DNA from 2 places in the Klebsiella sp. A52 genome. Region 1 is predicted to be linked to the other one. Evidence: predicted binding sites of a transcription regulator. Region 1 holds the regulator's gene; the other holds the start of a gene.
The links. Region 1 encodes Fur, which represses iron uptake genes when iron is present. Its sites were predicted from a motif close to ATAATAATGAGAACNACTATCAA; they were not measured.
Positions count from the first base shown of each region.

Region 2: the regulator Fur is predicted to act here: its motif matches at 4,670-4,692, upstream of KGA69_RS20865 (TonB-dependent siderophore receptor).

Region 1 is NZ_CP074437.1:4,907,216-4,914,881, reverse strand. Features, by position in the region: gene tcuB (tricarballylate utilization 4Fe-4S protein TcuB) at 1-24, opposite strand, end outside; gene tcuA (FAD-dependent tricarballylate dehydrogenase TcuA) at 11-1,414, opposite strand; gene tcuR (tricarballylate utilization LysR family transcriptional regulator TcuR) at 1,511-2,437, opposite strand; gene fur (ferric iron uptake transcriptional regulator) at 2,550-3,002, opposite strand; gene fldA (flavodoxin FldA) at 3,295-3,825, opposite strand; gene ybfE (LexA regulated protein) at 3,975-4,268, opposite strand; gene ybfF (esterase) at 4,402-5,175, opposite strand; gene seqA (replication initiation negative regulator SeqA) at 5,405-5,965, shown strand; gene pgm (phosphoglucomutase (alpha-D-glucose-1,6-bisphosphate-dependent)) at 5,998-7,638, shown strand.
Region 2 is NZ_CP074437.1:4,402,319-4,409,984, forward strand. Features, by position in the region: gene mfd (transcription-repair coupling factor) at 1-2,079, shown strand, start outside; gene ldtC (L,D-transpeptidase LdtC) at 2,245-3,204, shown strand; gene bhsA (multiple stress resistance protein BhsA) at 3,434-3,691, opposite strand; gene KGA69_RS20855 (hypothetical protein) at 3,825-3,944, shown strand; gene KGA69_RS20860 (TetR/AcrR family transcriptional regulator) at 3,941-4,576, shown strand; gene KGA69_RS20865 (TonB-dependent siderophore receptor) at 4,802-6,991, shown strand; gene KGA69_RS20870 (glycine zipper 2TM domain-containing protein) at 7,048-7,587, opposite strand.

The DNA of each region.
Region 1 (7,666 bases):
GATCAGCTTTTCAAGCGACTTCATGATGTTTCTCCTGCTGTGCCGCCAGGGCGGCTTGCTGACCGGCAATGCGGCCGAATGTGGTGCCAATCGACATGCCTACGCCGGCGGTATAGCCTTTGCCCAGTACGTTGCCGGCCATCATTTCGCCGGCGACAAACAGGTTGCGGCTCGGCTTACCGGCAAAGTGGACGGCGGCGTGTTGATTGACGTACAGCCCGAGGTAGGTGAAGGTGATCCCTGGACGCAGGGCATAACCATAATAAGGCGGCGTATCGATAGGCCGCGCCCAGTGGGTCTTCGGCGGCGTCAGGCCGGAGGTGGTGCAGTTATCAAGACGGGTATGGTCGAACTGGCCTGGCGTACAGGCGGCATTGTAGCTGGCGATGGTCTGTGACAAACGTTCGCCGTCCAGCCCCAATTGGCGCGCCAGTTCTGCGATGGTATTGGCCTGGGCGCCCGGAAATACCGGCGGCATAAATTGTCCAACGGCTTTGCTGTCGATGATCGAATAGCCGATTTGCCCCGGCTGGTGGGCGACCAGACGGCCCCAGATGGCGTAACGTTTGGGCCAGAAATCTTCCCCTTCATCATAAAAGCGCTCGGCATCGCGGTTCACCACCACCCCCAGCGACACGCAGTCGACGCGGGTACAGATGCCGCCGTCATAGAGCGGCGCCCGGGCGTCAATGGCGACGCAGTGCGACTGTGAAGGATCGCCGATGATATCGGCCCCGGCATCGATCATAAATTTGAGCAGCACTCCCTGATTAAAACGGGTGCCGCGGATGAGAAAGTTGTCTGCAGGCCATTCGCCGCGCTCATTTTGCCCCCAGGCTTCGCGCAGCCACTCGCGGTTAGATTCAAAACCGCCGGCGGCGAGCACGCAGGTTTTAGCGGCGATCCGCTCAGTGCCTGCCAGCGCGGCGACGAATTCGCCATCACGTAATTCAAGCGCCTGTACCGGGGTGTTATAGCGGATCTGTACGCCCATCTGTTCGGCGCTGCGGTAATAGGCATTGACCAGGGCTTTGCCGCCGCCCATAAAAAAGGCGTTAGTGCGGGCGACGTGCAGGGCGCCGGATAACGGCGGTTGAAAGTTAACGCCATGGCGGCGCATCCAGTCCCGACAGTGCGACGAGGTGCGGATCACCAGACGGGCCAGCGCTTCGTTGGTATTGCCGTCGGTAACGCGCAGCAGATCCTGCCAGTATTCTTCTTCCGGATAGCTGTCGACTAAGACATCCTGCGGCGCATCGTGCATACAACGCAGATTACGCGTGTGCTGAGAGTTACCGCCCCGCCATTCCCGCGGCGCGGCTTCCAGCAGCAGTACGGATGCGCCTGCTTCCCGGGCGGTTAAGGCGGCGCATAACGCGGCGTTGCCGCCGCCAATCACCAGTACATCCACCATTATCGGCTCCATTACGCTTTGACTAATTGTTAAATTTGTAATGGAAATGTAAGGTGCAGGGGCGGCAGGCGCTATGGCGTAAAGCTAAAGGGGGGTTTAGTGTGTGTAAAGACTGGCGCCCGGCCAGTTGCCGGATTCAACTAGCTGGCGCATGACTTTTGCCAGCATTACCCGTGCCGCAAGGCCTGCCGGGGTGAGTTCGTCATCGGAAAGACTGACCAGAAAATTCGGTCGGCTAAGTACCGGATTATCGACGCCGATCACTCTTAGCGCCTGGCTGTCGAGATGAGAAATCGCCGCGCCCGGCTGCAGCGTGGCGCCGAGCCCGTCACGAACGGCGCGCATCAGCAGGGCCAGGCCATCGATTTCAGCCACCACGTCAACGTTGATGGCGTGCTCCTGGCAAATAGCGTCCAGCCTGCCGCGCAGGCCATGCCCCTGGCTTGGCATAATCAGCGGGATGGCGGCCAGTTGGTTCGGGGAGATGCTATCGCCGGGCAGCGGCGCCAGCACGTCATGGGCGCCAATCAGGAACAGACGTTCCTCAAGAATGGGTCGGGCGCTCCAGCGCAGGATCTTCTCTTTCTGGAAAACGATGGCTAAATCGAGCTGGCGGGTGTTGATCATCCGTTCCAGATTGCCGGAGAGGCTCTCCACCAGGTGCAGGCGGACGTCGGCGTAGCTTTCGCGCATGGCGTTGATAAAAGGTACGCCCAGTACAGAAGCGGTGCTCGGCGCCATACCGACGCTGACGTGACCGGAAAGGCGCGCTTCACGCGCGGCGAGAATGGCATCGTCAGCATGGCGCAGCGCCAGTTGCGCCTGCGAGTAAAAGGCGAGGCCGGCGCTGGTGGGCATTACGCCGCGCGAAGTCCGTTGCAGCAGGCGGATAGCGAGTTCATTTTCCAGACGCGCCATTTGCTGGCTGAGCGCAGAGACGCCAATATTCAGATCGAGCGCGGCGCGGCCCATACTGCCGGTTTCCACAATGCGGACAAAATAGCGTAGCTGGCGCAGCTCCATATTGACTCTCCGTACAAGGCGTTATGCTCTGACAGAATACGCATGCCGGTGGATTTCGCCCATAAAAAAGCCAACCTTGAGGTTGGCTTTTTACAACAAACGAGACGGGAAATTATTTATTCACCGCATCGTGGGCATGTTCATCTTCGCGGCAGTCGCCTTCCGCACAGTGGCCGTACAGGTACAGGCTGTGGTTGGTTAAGCGGATGCCGTGTTGCGCAGCAATTTCACGTTGGCGGGATTCGATAGAATCATCGCTGAACTCGATCACTTTGCCGCAATCGAGGCAAATCAGGTGATCGTGGTGGTGCTGCTGAGTCAGCTCGAATACGGATTTACCGCCTTCGAAGTTGTGACGAGTCACGATGCCTGCATCGTCGAACTGGTTCAGCACGCGGTAAACGGTAGCCAGACCAATCTCTTCACCCATATCGATCAGGCGTTTATATAAATCTTCCGCACTGACGTGATGGTTATCCGGTTCCTGCAACACTTCCAGAATTTTCAGTCGGGGAAGTGTGACTTTCAGGCCAGCCTTCTTTAATGCGATATTGTTGTCAGTCATGCGGAATCTGTCCTGTTGCTAAAGATCGGCTTCCTTCAAAGGGAAGCAATACAGAGAATCACCCGATGTAATGCGTCTCATTATAGAGCTGCAACTCTGAAATGAAAACTGCAACCATCGCGCCTTGTAAGCTGTCAAAAACGAATTACCAGCTACAAACTGTGTCACGTGACCTCGTGGAATCAGAGGACATTGTACAGATATGTGATGAAAAGTTAAAAACTTGTAGCTATTAGTTTGATTGCTTTTATCTATTAATTCAGCGCAGCTTAATAGCTGCGCTGTTTGATTCTTAGGCGTTTTTGATTTCTTCCAGATGCAGCTCTTCGGAAATCTGCTTCACCCACTTCTCAACGCGCTCGTTGGTCAGTTCCGGCTGACGGTCTTCATCAATCGCCAGACCTACGAAGTGATCGTCGTCTGCCAGGCCTTTAGAAGCTTCAAAGTGGTAGCCCGCGGTCGGCCAGTGGCCAACGATGGTTGCGCCGCGCGGTTCAATGATGTCACGAATGGTGCCCAGCGCATCGCAGAAGTATTCTGCGTAATCTTCCTGGTCGCCGCAGCCAAACACGGCTACCAGCTTACCGTTGAAGTCGATCTCTTCCAGCGTCGGGAAGAAGTCGTCCCAGTCGCACTGCGCTTCGCCGTAGTACCAGGTTGGGATGCCGAGCAGCAGAATATCGTGGCTTTCCAGATCTTCTTTGCTGCTCTTGGCAATGTCGTGAACTTCAGCAACGTCTTTACCGAGCTGCTTTTGGATCATTTTTGCAATATTTTCGGTGTTGCCGGTGTCGCTGCCAAAAAAGATGCCGATGATTGCCATGAGTAAAATAACCTCTTGAAACTTAATGATGTGGTAGTGGCATTATGCCTACAGTTAACGGCAATCATAGCAGAACAGGGAAGGGCGCGGAAACAGCAATAACGTCCTGGTGCACACTCTGCTACATGAAAGCGATTTTTTTGCGTTTTTCAGACTTCGCCCTGATTACGCAGGCAGGCCAGTTGGTGCATCAGCATCTCTTCGATAAGATCGCTGCGGCTCATGTTGCGGGCTTCCGCCAGCTCATTAAGCGCGTCGACCGCATCGGCGTTGAGCTTCAACTCAACGCGCTTCAAGCCGCGAACTTTATCGCGTTTGAGCTGATTGCGTTTGTTGATGCGCAGTTGTTCATCGCGCGAAAGCGGATTGGTTTTCGGTCTACCCGGGCGACGCTCATTTGCGAACAAATCTAATGTCGTTCGGTCCGTTTGTTCTTTTGCCATGATTCAGAGTGACTTCGGGGAAACAAGCTGCCGGGCTATAGCCGGCGCAGATAGCGCGCCATAATACATCAGGCGAACCGCCGCGCCAACGACCGCGGGCATTATGCCGCGCGGTCGGGCGTTTTTTAGCCACTCAGGCTTCAATTGTGCTCAGATAACGGCGAATTGCGCGTAAAACCGCCTCGGGTTTTTCCGCATGCACCCAGTGTCCGGCGCCGGCAATGACGTGAGCGCGGGCCTGCGGGAACTGCGCCAGCAGCGCGTCGCGGTATTCATCGGTGACATAAGGGGAGTTGCCGCCGGGAATAAATTGCGCCGGGTGCGGCCAGGCTGGCACCGTTTCCCAGCCGACAATATGCGGGTATTGATCCCACAGCGCCGGCACGTTGAAGCGCCACGCGCCGTCGACAAAGGATTTCAGCAGAAACTGAATGACGCCTTCTTCATTTATATGCTCGCGCATCACCTGCGCCGCCTGCTGGCGGGTGCTGGCGGCGGATTCGCTGACGGCGTTAATCGCCGCGAAGATCTCATCGTGACGGCGGACGTGATAAGCCACTGGCGCAATATCAATCGCCACCAGCCCGGCGATGCGATCCGGCGCCAGCGCGGTCAGCGCCATCACCGCTTTGCCGCCCATTGAATGGCCGATAAAGGTCGCTTTCTCTATCTGATGATCGTCAAGAGTATCCAACAGATCCTGCGCCATCGCGCGGTAGGTCATCTCCGGCGAACGCGGCGATAAGCCGTGGTTGCGCATATCGACCTGCAATATATCGTAGTCGGCGACCAGATCGCGGGCGAGGATCCCAAGGTTGTCCAGGCTGCCGAACAGGCCGTGTACCAGGACGATTGGGGATTTATTGTGCGGGTTTTGTGCAGATTGCGCTCGGCTATTTAATTTCATGGCAAAGTTCTTTTTTTCGCTCCGTCGGGTTAGGGTATTATGTTGGACATTCTGCCATTAGGCTGCAAGACCCGGAAGCATTCTGAGTTTTACCGCCATCCTGGTTTGACGCTATTCGCGGTTGGGATTTGTCCTCTATCTGATGCCTTTTGCGCAGTAGTGTGAAAGACAAAGGATAGTTAATCCCGACGACTTGTATTCAGAAACAAAGAAATCGCACTGGATTAAGATGAAAACAATCGAAGTTGATGATGAGCTCTACCGCTATATTGCCAGCCACACTCTGCATATCGGCGAGAGCGCATCCGACATTTTACGGCGCATGCTGAAATTTACCGCCGTTTCTCAGCCTGCATCTGGCGCGCCTGCGGCGAAAGCCGCGCCGGCGGCTGCTCCTGCGGCGGCGCCAGTCGTCGAAGCGAAGCCGGCCAACCCGGTTAAAGATAAAGTCCGCGCCATGCGCGAACTGCTGTTATCTGACGAATACGCTGAACAAAAGCGCGCGGTTAACCGCTTCATGCTGGTATTGACTACGCTTTACTCGTTAGACAGTAAGGCTTTTTCAGAAGCCACTGAATCTCTGCACGGGCGCACCCGCGTATACTTCGCCGAAGATTCACGGACGCTGCTGAAAAGCGGTAATCAGACCAAACCGAAACAGGTTCCTGGTACGCCGTGGTGGGTTATCACCAATACTAATACCGGCCGTAAATGCAGCATGATCGAACACATCATGCAATCAATGCAGTTCCCTGCGGAGCTGATTGAAAAGGTTTGCGGCACGATCTAGTTAATTAAACTTTGCACCAGAAGGATCAGGCAATGGCAATCGATAAACGTGCGGGTCAGCCGGCACAACAGAGTGATTTGATTAACGTCGCCCAGCTGACCGCTCAGTACTATGTGCTGAAGCCGGAAGCGGGTAATGCGGAGCATGCGGTTAAGTTCGGCACCTCCGGCCATCGCGGTAGCGCAGGGCGCCACAATTTCAATGAGCAGCATATTCTGGCGATTGCGCAGGCGATTGCGGAAAACCGCGCGAAAAATGGTATCACCGGCCCGTGCTACGTGGGTAAGGATACCCACGCTTTATCCGAACCGGCATTCATTTCCGTGCTGGAAGTGCTGGCGGCGAACGGTGTTGATGTGATCGTTCAGGAAAACAACGGTTTCACTCCGACGCCGGCGGTCTCCAACGCGATTCTGGTGCATAACAAAAAAGGCGGCCCGCTGGCGGATGGTATTGTGATCACTCCATCGCACAACCCGCCGGAAGATGGCGGTATCAAGTACAACCCGCCAAACGGCGGCCCGGCTGATACCAACGTGACGAAAGTAGTGGAGAACCGCGCTAATGAACTGCTGGCCGCCGGTCTGCAGGGTGTGAAGCGTATCTCTCTCGACGCCGCGCTGGCGTCCGGCCACGTAAAAGAGCAGGACCTGGTGCAGCCGTTTATTGAAGGGCTGGCGGATATCGTCGATATGGCGGCTATCCAGAAAGCGGGCCTGAAACTGGGCGTCGATCCGTTGGGCGGCTCGGGTATCGAATACTGGAAACGTATCGGCGAGCACTACAAGCTGGATCTGACCATCGTCAACGATCAGGTCGATCAGACGTTCCGCTTTATGCACCTTGATAAAGATGGCGCGATCCGTATGGACTGCTCTTCCGAGTGTGCAATGGCGGGTCTGCTGGCGCTGCGCGATAAGTTCGATCTGGCCTTCGCCAACGATCCGGATTACGACCGTCACGGTATCGTGACTCCGGCTGGGCTGATGAACCCGAACCACTATCTGGCGGTGGCTATCAACTACCTGTTCCAGCATCGCCCACAGTGGGGCAAAGATGTTGCGGTTGGTAAAACGCTGGTTTCTTCGGCGATGATTGACCGCGTGGTTAACGATCTGGGCCGTAAGCTGGTGGAAGTGCCGGTAGGCTTCAAGTGGTTTGTTGACGGTCTGTTCGACGGCAGCTTCGGCTTCGGTGGTGAAGAGAGCGCCGGGGCATCGTTCCTGCGTTTCGACGGCACGCCGTGGTCCACCGATAAAGACGGTATCATCATGTGCCTGCTGGCGGCGGAAATCACCGCGGTCACCGGTAAGAACCCGCAGGAGCACTATAACGAGCTGGCGGAACGCTTTGGCGCCCCGAGCTACAACCGTCTGCAGGCCTCCGCCACTTCCGCGCAGAAAGCGGCGCTGTCTAAGCTTTCGCCGGAAATGGTGAGCGCCGATACGCTGGCGGGCGATCCGATCACCGCGCGTCTGACCGCGGCGCCGGGCAACGGCGCTTCTATCGGCGGGCTGAAAGTGATGACCGACAACGGCTGGTTTGCGGCCCGTCCGTCAGGCACCGAGGACGCCTACAAAATCTACTGCGAGAGCTTCCTTGGCGAAGAGCATCGCAAGCTAATTGAAAAAGAAGCGGTAGAGATTGTCAGCGAAGTGCTGAAAAACGCCTGATTGTCCTATCAGCATCAGGCCCCCTGCG
Region 2 (7,666 bases), 500 kb from region 1:
CGCCGTCAGGATTCCCGCCGTACCATTAACCCCGACACGCTCATTCGCAACCTGGCGGAACTGCATATCGGACAGCCGGTGGTACACCTTGAACACGGGGTGGGTCGTTATGCCGGGATGACCACCCTCGAAGCCGGGGGCATCAAAGGCGAATATCTGATGCTGACCTACGCCAACGACGCCAAACTGTACGTCCCGGTATCGTCACTGCATTTGATTAGCCGCTACGCCGGCGGCGCGGAAGAAAATGCGCCGCTACACAAACTGGGCGGCGACGCCTGGGCGCGGGCAAGGCAAAAAGCGGCGGAGAAAGTGCGCGACGTGGCCGCCGAACTGCTGGATATCTACGCCCAGCGCGCGGCCAAAGAAGGCTTCGCCTTTAAGCATGACCGCGAGCAGTATCAATTATTCTGCGACGGTTTCCCGTTCGAAACCACGCCGGATCAGGCGCAGGCAATTAACGCCGTTCTCAGCGATATGTGCCAGCCGCTGGCAATGGACCGCCTGGTCTGCGGCGACGTTGGCTTCGGGAAAACCGAAGTGGCGATGCGCGCCGCCTTCCTCGCCGTCGAAAACCACAAACAGGTGGCCGTGCTGGTGCCGACCACCCTGCTCGCCCAGCAGCACTACGATAACTTCCGCGACCGCTTCGCCAACTGGCCGGTACGTATTGAGATGCTATCCCGTTTCCGCAGCGCCAAAGAGCAGGCGCAGATACTTGAACAGGCGGCAGAAGGTAAAATCGATATTCTGATCGGTACCCATAAGCTGCTGCAAAATGAAGTCAAGCTGCGCGACCTGGGTCTGCTTATCGTCGATGAAGAACACCGCTTCGGGGTGCGTCATAAAGAACGCATCAAGGCGATGCGCGCGGACGTCGATATCCTGACGCTGACCGCCACGCCTATTCCGCGTACGCTGAATATGGCGATGAGCGGAATGCGCGATCTGTCCATTATCGCCACCCCGCCAGCTCGCCGTCTGGCGGTAAAAACCTTTGTCCGCGAATATGACGCGCTGGTGGTTCGCGAGGCGATCCTGCGTGAAGTCCTGCGCGGCGGTCAGGTTTACTATCTGTATAACGATGTTGAAAATATTCAGAAAGCGGCGGATCGTCTGGCTGAACTGGTACCGGAGGCGCGAATTGCCATCGGTCACGGCCAGATGCGCGAACGCGAACTGGAACGGGTGATGAATGATTTCCATCACCAGCGTTTTAACGTGCTGGTCTGTACGACAATCATTGAAACCGGCATCGATATCCCAACCGCCAATACCATCATCATTGAGCGCGCCGATCACTTCGGCCTTGCCCAGCTACACCAGCTGCGCGGCCGCGTGGGTCGTTCGCACCATCAGGCCTACGCCTGGCTGCTCACCCCACATCCAAAAGCGATGACTACAGACGCGCAGAAACGCCTGGAAGCTATCGCTTCGCTGGAAGACCTCGGCGCCGGTTTTGCCCTCGCGACCCACGATCTTGAAATTCGCGGCGCCGGCGAACTGCTGGGAGAAGGTCAGAGCGGACAGATGGAAACCATTGGCTTCTCGCTGTATATGGAACTGCTGGAGAACGCCGTCGATGCCCTGAAAGAGGGTCGCGAGCCGTCGCTGGAAGATCTCACCAGCCAGCAGACGGAAGTGGAGCTGCGCATGCCGGCGCTGCTGCCGGATGACTTTATTCCCGACGTTAACACCCGTCTGTCGTTCTATAAGCGTATCGCCAGCACCAAAAACGAACACGATCTCGATGAGATCAAAGTCGAGCTGATCGATCGCTTTGGTACATTGCCGGATGCGGCGCGTAATTTGCTGGATATCACGCGCCTACGCCAGCAGGCGCAAAAGCTGGGGATCCGCAAGCTGGAGTGCAATGAAAAAGGCGGCGTGATCGAGTTTAACGAGAAAAATAACGTTAATCCGGTCTGGCTTATCGGCCTATTGCAGAAGCAGCCGCAGCATTACCGGCTGGATGGGCCGACAAGGCTCAAATTCTTCCAGGAGCTTGATGAGCGTAAAACGCGCATGGACTGGGTACGCCAGTTTATGCGTCAGCTGGAAGAAAACGCTACCGCTTGAGAACGAAGAGATGCGGTTGTCAAAACCGCATCTCTTTACCTGTCACTGTTAGCAAACTTTACAAACATTTTGCAATCCACCTGGATTTCCCAACACTCTCCCGCGCCATAATTGACATTGATTATCTTATAAAAATAACCGTTTGTTTATTGTGGAATTATGGTAATGATAAATATCTCGCGTGTTTCAACCTGGCTGACGGCATTCGCTCTCGCGGCGACGCTGGCCCTTCCCGCCCGCGCCAATACCTGGCCGTTACCGCCGAGCGGTAGCCGTCTGGTCGGGCAGAATCAGTTTCATGTAGTGCAGGATAACGGCGGGTCGCTGGAAGCGATTGCCAAAAAATACAACGTTGGTTTTCTCGCGCTGCTGCAGGCTAATCCCGGTGTCGATCCTTATGTGCCGCGCGCCGGGAGCGTGCTGACCATCCCGCTGCAGACACTGCTGCCTGACGCCCCCCGTGAAGGTCTGGTGCTCAATATCGCCGAGCTGCGTCTGTACTATTACCCACCGGGACAGAATAGCGTGACCGTTTACCCGATCGGTATCGGCCAGCTTGGCGGCGATACCCTGACTCCGACGATGGTCACTACCGTTTCAGATAAGCGCGCCAACCCGACCTGGACGCCAACCGCCAACATTCGCGCGCGTTATAAAGCGATGGGGATCGATTTGCCGGCAGTGGTTCCGGCCGGGCCGAATAACCCGATGGGACATCACGCGATTCGTCTTGCGGCCTACGGCGGCGTCTATCTACTGCACGGCACCAACGCCGATTTTGGCATCGGGATGCGCGTCAGTTCAGGCTGTATCCGCCTGCGCGATGCTGATATAAAGTCTCTGTATAACAAAATCACGCCGGGCACCAGGGTGAATATCATCAACGAACCTATCAAAGTTTCGGTAGAGCCAAACGGTACCCGTCTGGTGGAAGTCCACCAGCCGCTCTCCGAACATATCAATGACGATCCGCAAACGCTGCCAATCGTCCTGAACGCCAGCATGAAGAACTTTAAGCAGGCGCCGCAGACCAATCAGCAGGTAATGGAAAGCGCAATGGCGCTGCGTTCCGGAATGCCGGTCGATGTGACCCACCACCAGCTTTCCGCCGAGCAAGCCTTGTAATACATTTGCGAATTGCAGAAAGTAAAAACCCGCCAGGCACGGCGGGTTTTTTTGTGGCAATCGCCAGCTTCGCTGACGAGGTTTCGCGGGGCGCGGTCCCATGAAGGGGTGTGGACCGCGTCGCGAGAGTGGCATAACAAAGGGAACTACGTTTACTGCTTACTACACGCGTTCTGCTGAAGGGGGTCAGGAACGCGTTTTGTCAGTGGCATGACAGGGGTTACAACATTTATTTATAGATAACTGCGGTACCGTGCAGGGTATTAGGACCGGTTACCGAAGTAATGCGGTAAGAGGTCGCCCCCATTTCGTCGGCTTTCTGCGCCAGCTGATCTTCGAGCGAACCCAGATTGGTGCCGGCGGATGCGGAAACGGTACCGATTTTATGTTGGCCTGCTGGGGTGGATTGCACCTCAACAGCGGCGAAACTTGCAAATGAGAGTGAGCTCAGTACGGCAGCAAGTGCCAGTTTTTGGACGTTTTTCATGATTATTATACCTATGCAGATGATTTTTATAGTAGGGTCGTAAGAATTAACTTAACGATCGATAGGTAAATGATAATGTGATCCATGTCACAGGTCAACTCATTTTTATAACGATCATTTAACTATTTATAAAATGCTTAATTTTCATACATATATGAATTATTTATTTTTGGACTTCTGCCGCTGGCGGCATGACACGTTTATTTTTATAATGGCCGTTCAACAACCCAACATAGGTACAACGGCATCATGACAACTGACGTTCAAAGTTGCGCAAAAAAAAGCCGTGGCCGACCTAAAGTGTTCGACAGGGACGCGGCGCTGGACAAGGCCATGACACTTTTCTGGCAGCACGGCTATGAAGCAACTTCGCTTGCCGATCTCGTCGAAGCGACCGGCGCGAAAGCCCCGACGCTGTACGCCGAGTTCGTGAACAAAGAAGGCTTATTCCGCGCGGTGCTGGATCGCTACATCTCCCGCTTTGCCGCGAAACATGAAGCCCTGCTATTCGATGACCAAAAAACCGTCGATCAGGCGCTGCGCGACTATTTCACCGCTGTCGCTACCTGCTTTACCAGCAAAGATACCCCGGCAGGCTGTTTTATGATTAACACCTCCGCGGCGCTGGCCGCCTCTTCAACCGATATCGCCAACACTATTAAGTCGCGGCACGCGGTGCAGGAACAAACGTTGACGCAATTTTTACAGCAGCGCCAGCAGCGCGGCGAACTCCCTGCGCAGGGCAATGTCTTGCAGTTGGCGCAGTTTTTAAACTGCGTGCTGCAAGGAATGTCAATCAGCGCGCGCGAAGGCGCTGATTTCGCCACGCTGAAACAAATTAGCGACACTACGCTGCGCCTGTGGCCGCAAATCCTGCAACCTTAATCCCCTACCGGCGGCCCTCGCTCGCCGGTTTTTTCCCCTTCTGCTAAATACCCTTACTTTTCTCAATATTTTCATTATGTTGATTTGTTGTAAATGATATTGATAACGATAATCAATATGTGCAAAATTCGCATTTGTCTTTCTATATGTTTCACGCTGTAACAGCCGCGCCTGTGGCTGAAAAAAATAACAACAGTAATGACTAACTCATATCAAGGAATGCGAATGAACAAGCGCCTCTGGCTGCTCAATCCCCTGCTGCTGGCCACCGCCCTGCCTGCCTTTGCCGCGCAGGCCGCCGATGAAGACGATATCATCGTCAGCGCCAACCGTAACCACCGTACCGTCGCCGAGATGGCGCAAACCACCTGGGTGATTGAAGGCCAGGAAATTGAGCAACAGGTTCAGGGTGGTAAAGAGTTTAAAGACGTCCTCGCGCAGTTGATCCCCGGAATAGATGTCAGCAGCCAGGGGCGTACCAACTACGGCATGAACATGCGCGGACGCGCCATCGTGGTACTGATCGACGGCGTGCGCCTCAATTCATCGCGCACCGATAGCCGCCAGCTTGATGCCATCGATCCGTTTAACATCGAACATATTGAAGTTATATCCGGCGCCACATCGTTATACGGCGGCGGCAGTACCGGCGGTCTGATTAATATCGTCACGAAAAAGGGCCAGCAGGAACGCCAGGTGGATCTGGAGTTGGGTGGTAAAACCGGCTTTGCCAATAGCAACGATCATGATGAACGGGTGGCGGCGGCCGTCAGCGGCGGTACCGATCATGCTTCCGGCCGTCTATCAGTGGCGTATCAACGCTTCGGCGGCTGGTATGACGCCAACAATGACGCGCTGATCCTCGATAATACGCAAACCGGCTTACAACATTCGGACCGACTCGACGTGATGGGCACCGGAACCATAGAAATCGATGACCAGCGCCAGCTCCAGCTGGTCACGCAGTACTATAAAAGCCAGGGCGATGATTATGGTCTGAATCTGGGCAAAGATATGTCGGCGGTGCTTGGTGAAAGTAAAGCCTGGACCTCTGACGGGCTTAACTCTGACCGCGTGCCCGGCACCGAGCGTCATTTGATCAGCCTGCAATATTCCGACGCCGACTTCTTCGGCCAGAATCTGGTCAGCCAGATTTACTACCGCGATGAGTCGCTGACCTTCTACCCCTTCCCGGCCTTGAGCAAAGGTAAAATCAGCAGTTTTTCCGCCTCACAGCAGGATACCGATCAGTACGGCGCTAAGATCACCTTCAACAGCCAGCCGCTAACGGGATGGGATCTGACCTGGGGCGTTGACGCCGACCATGAAACCTTTAATTCCAACCAGATGTTCTTCGATCTGGATAAGGCGATGGCTTCCGGCGGCCTGAATAATCAGTCTGCCTATACCACCGGCCGTTATCCTGGCTACAGCATCACCAATCTTGCGCCGTTCCTGCAAAGCAGTTACGACCTGAACGACATCTTCACCCTTAGCGGCGGCGTGCGTTATCAGTGGACGGAAAACCGGGTCGATGATTTTGTCGGCTACGCGCAGCAGCAGGATGTCGCTAAAGGCAAATACCGGTCGGCTGACGCCATTCCTGGCGGCAAGACCGATTATGATAACTTCCTCTTTAATGCCGGGATCGTCGCCCACATTACCGAACGCCAGCAGACCTGGTTTAACTTCTCTCAGGGCGTCGAACTGCCGGATCCGGGAAAATATTATGGTATCGGCAGCTACGGCGCGGCGGTTAACGGCCATCTGCCGCTGATCTCGAGCGTTAACGTCGGCGACTCGCCGCTGCAGGGGATCAAAGTTAACTCCTGGGAGCTGGGCTGGCGCTACACCGGCGACAACCTGCGCACGCAGCTTGCCGCTTATTACTCGACATCAGACAAAACCATCGTAGTTAACCGCAGCGACATGACCATTGATGTGCAATCGGATAAACGTCGCATTTACGGCGTGGAAGGCGCGGTGGACTACTTCGTGCCTGATAGCGACTGGAGTCTGGGCGCTAACTTCAACGTGCTGAAATCGCAAGTTAAAACCGATGGCAGTTGGCAGAAGTGGGACGTCACCCTGGCCTCGCCGTCGAAAGCCACCGCCTGGGTCGGCTGGGCGCCTGACCCGTGGTCGCTGCGTGTGCAGAGCCAGCAGGTATTTGATTTAAGCGACGCCAGTGGCAATAAGCTTGATGGGTACAACACCGTCGATTTTATCGGTAGCTATTTGCTGCCGGTGGGTAAACTGACCTTTAGCATCGAAAACTTGCTGAACGAAGATTACGTCACCATCTGGGGACAGCGTGCGCCGCTGTTGTATAGCCCAACCTATGGCAGCGCCGGGCTGTACGAATATAAAGGACGCGGCCGGACCTTCGGCCTGAACTACGCGTTAACGTTCTGATAAAAAAAGCCCCTCAGCCTGAGTGATTGAGGGGCTAATCGCTTAAAACTGCTATTTTACGCTTTGTTATTCAGAATCAGCTGACCGTTGCTATCGAGGGGTATTTGCGCCCCCGGTTGATGGTCCATGCGAATCTTGCCCTGCTGGTCGCCGATTTTATAGGTGACGTCATAACCAAGCATTTTTTCCGACTTGTCGTAGACCGTCTTACAGCGCTGCTGGGTGGTGGTATAGGTGTCGTTTTCCTGCATCGAGCCCTGAATTTGGTTACCAGCATAGCCGCCGCCCAGCGCGCCGACGACGGTTGCCACGCTACGACCGCGACCGCCGCCAAACTGATGGCCAATCACGCCGCCGGCGACCGCGCCGAGAACGGAACCGGCAATACGGTTTTCATCCTGAACCGGGCGACGATGGGTAACGGTGACGTTACGGCACTCCTGACGCGGCGTTTTTATGCTTTCATTTATTGGCGTACTGGACACCACTTGCGCATATTGCGGGCCACGATCTAATACATTGAGACCGGCAACGGCGGCGACGCCCAACGCGGCGGCAACGCCAATCCCAATACCCGCCAACATTGATTTATTCACGGGAGTTCCTCCTTCATTGCTGTTACTAGCAATTCTGCGTTCTGCTCAGGGGGTATGCAAATCAGAAAGCGGATGAAAA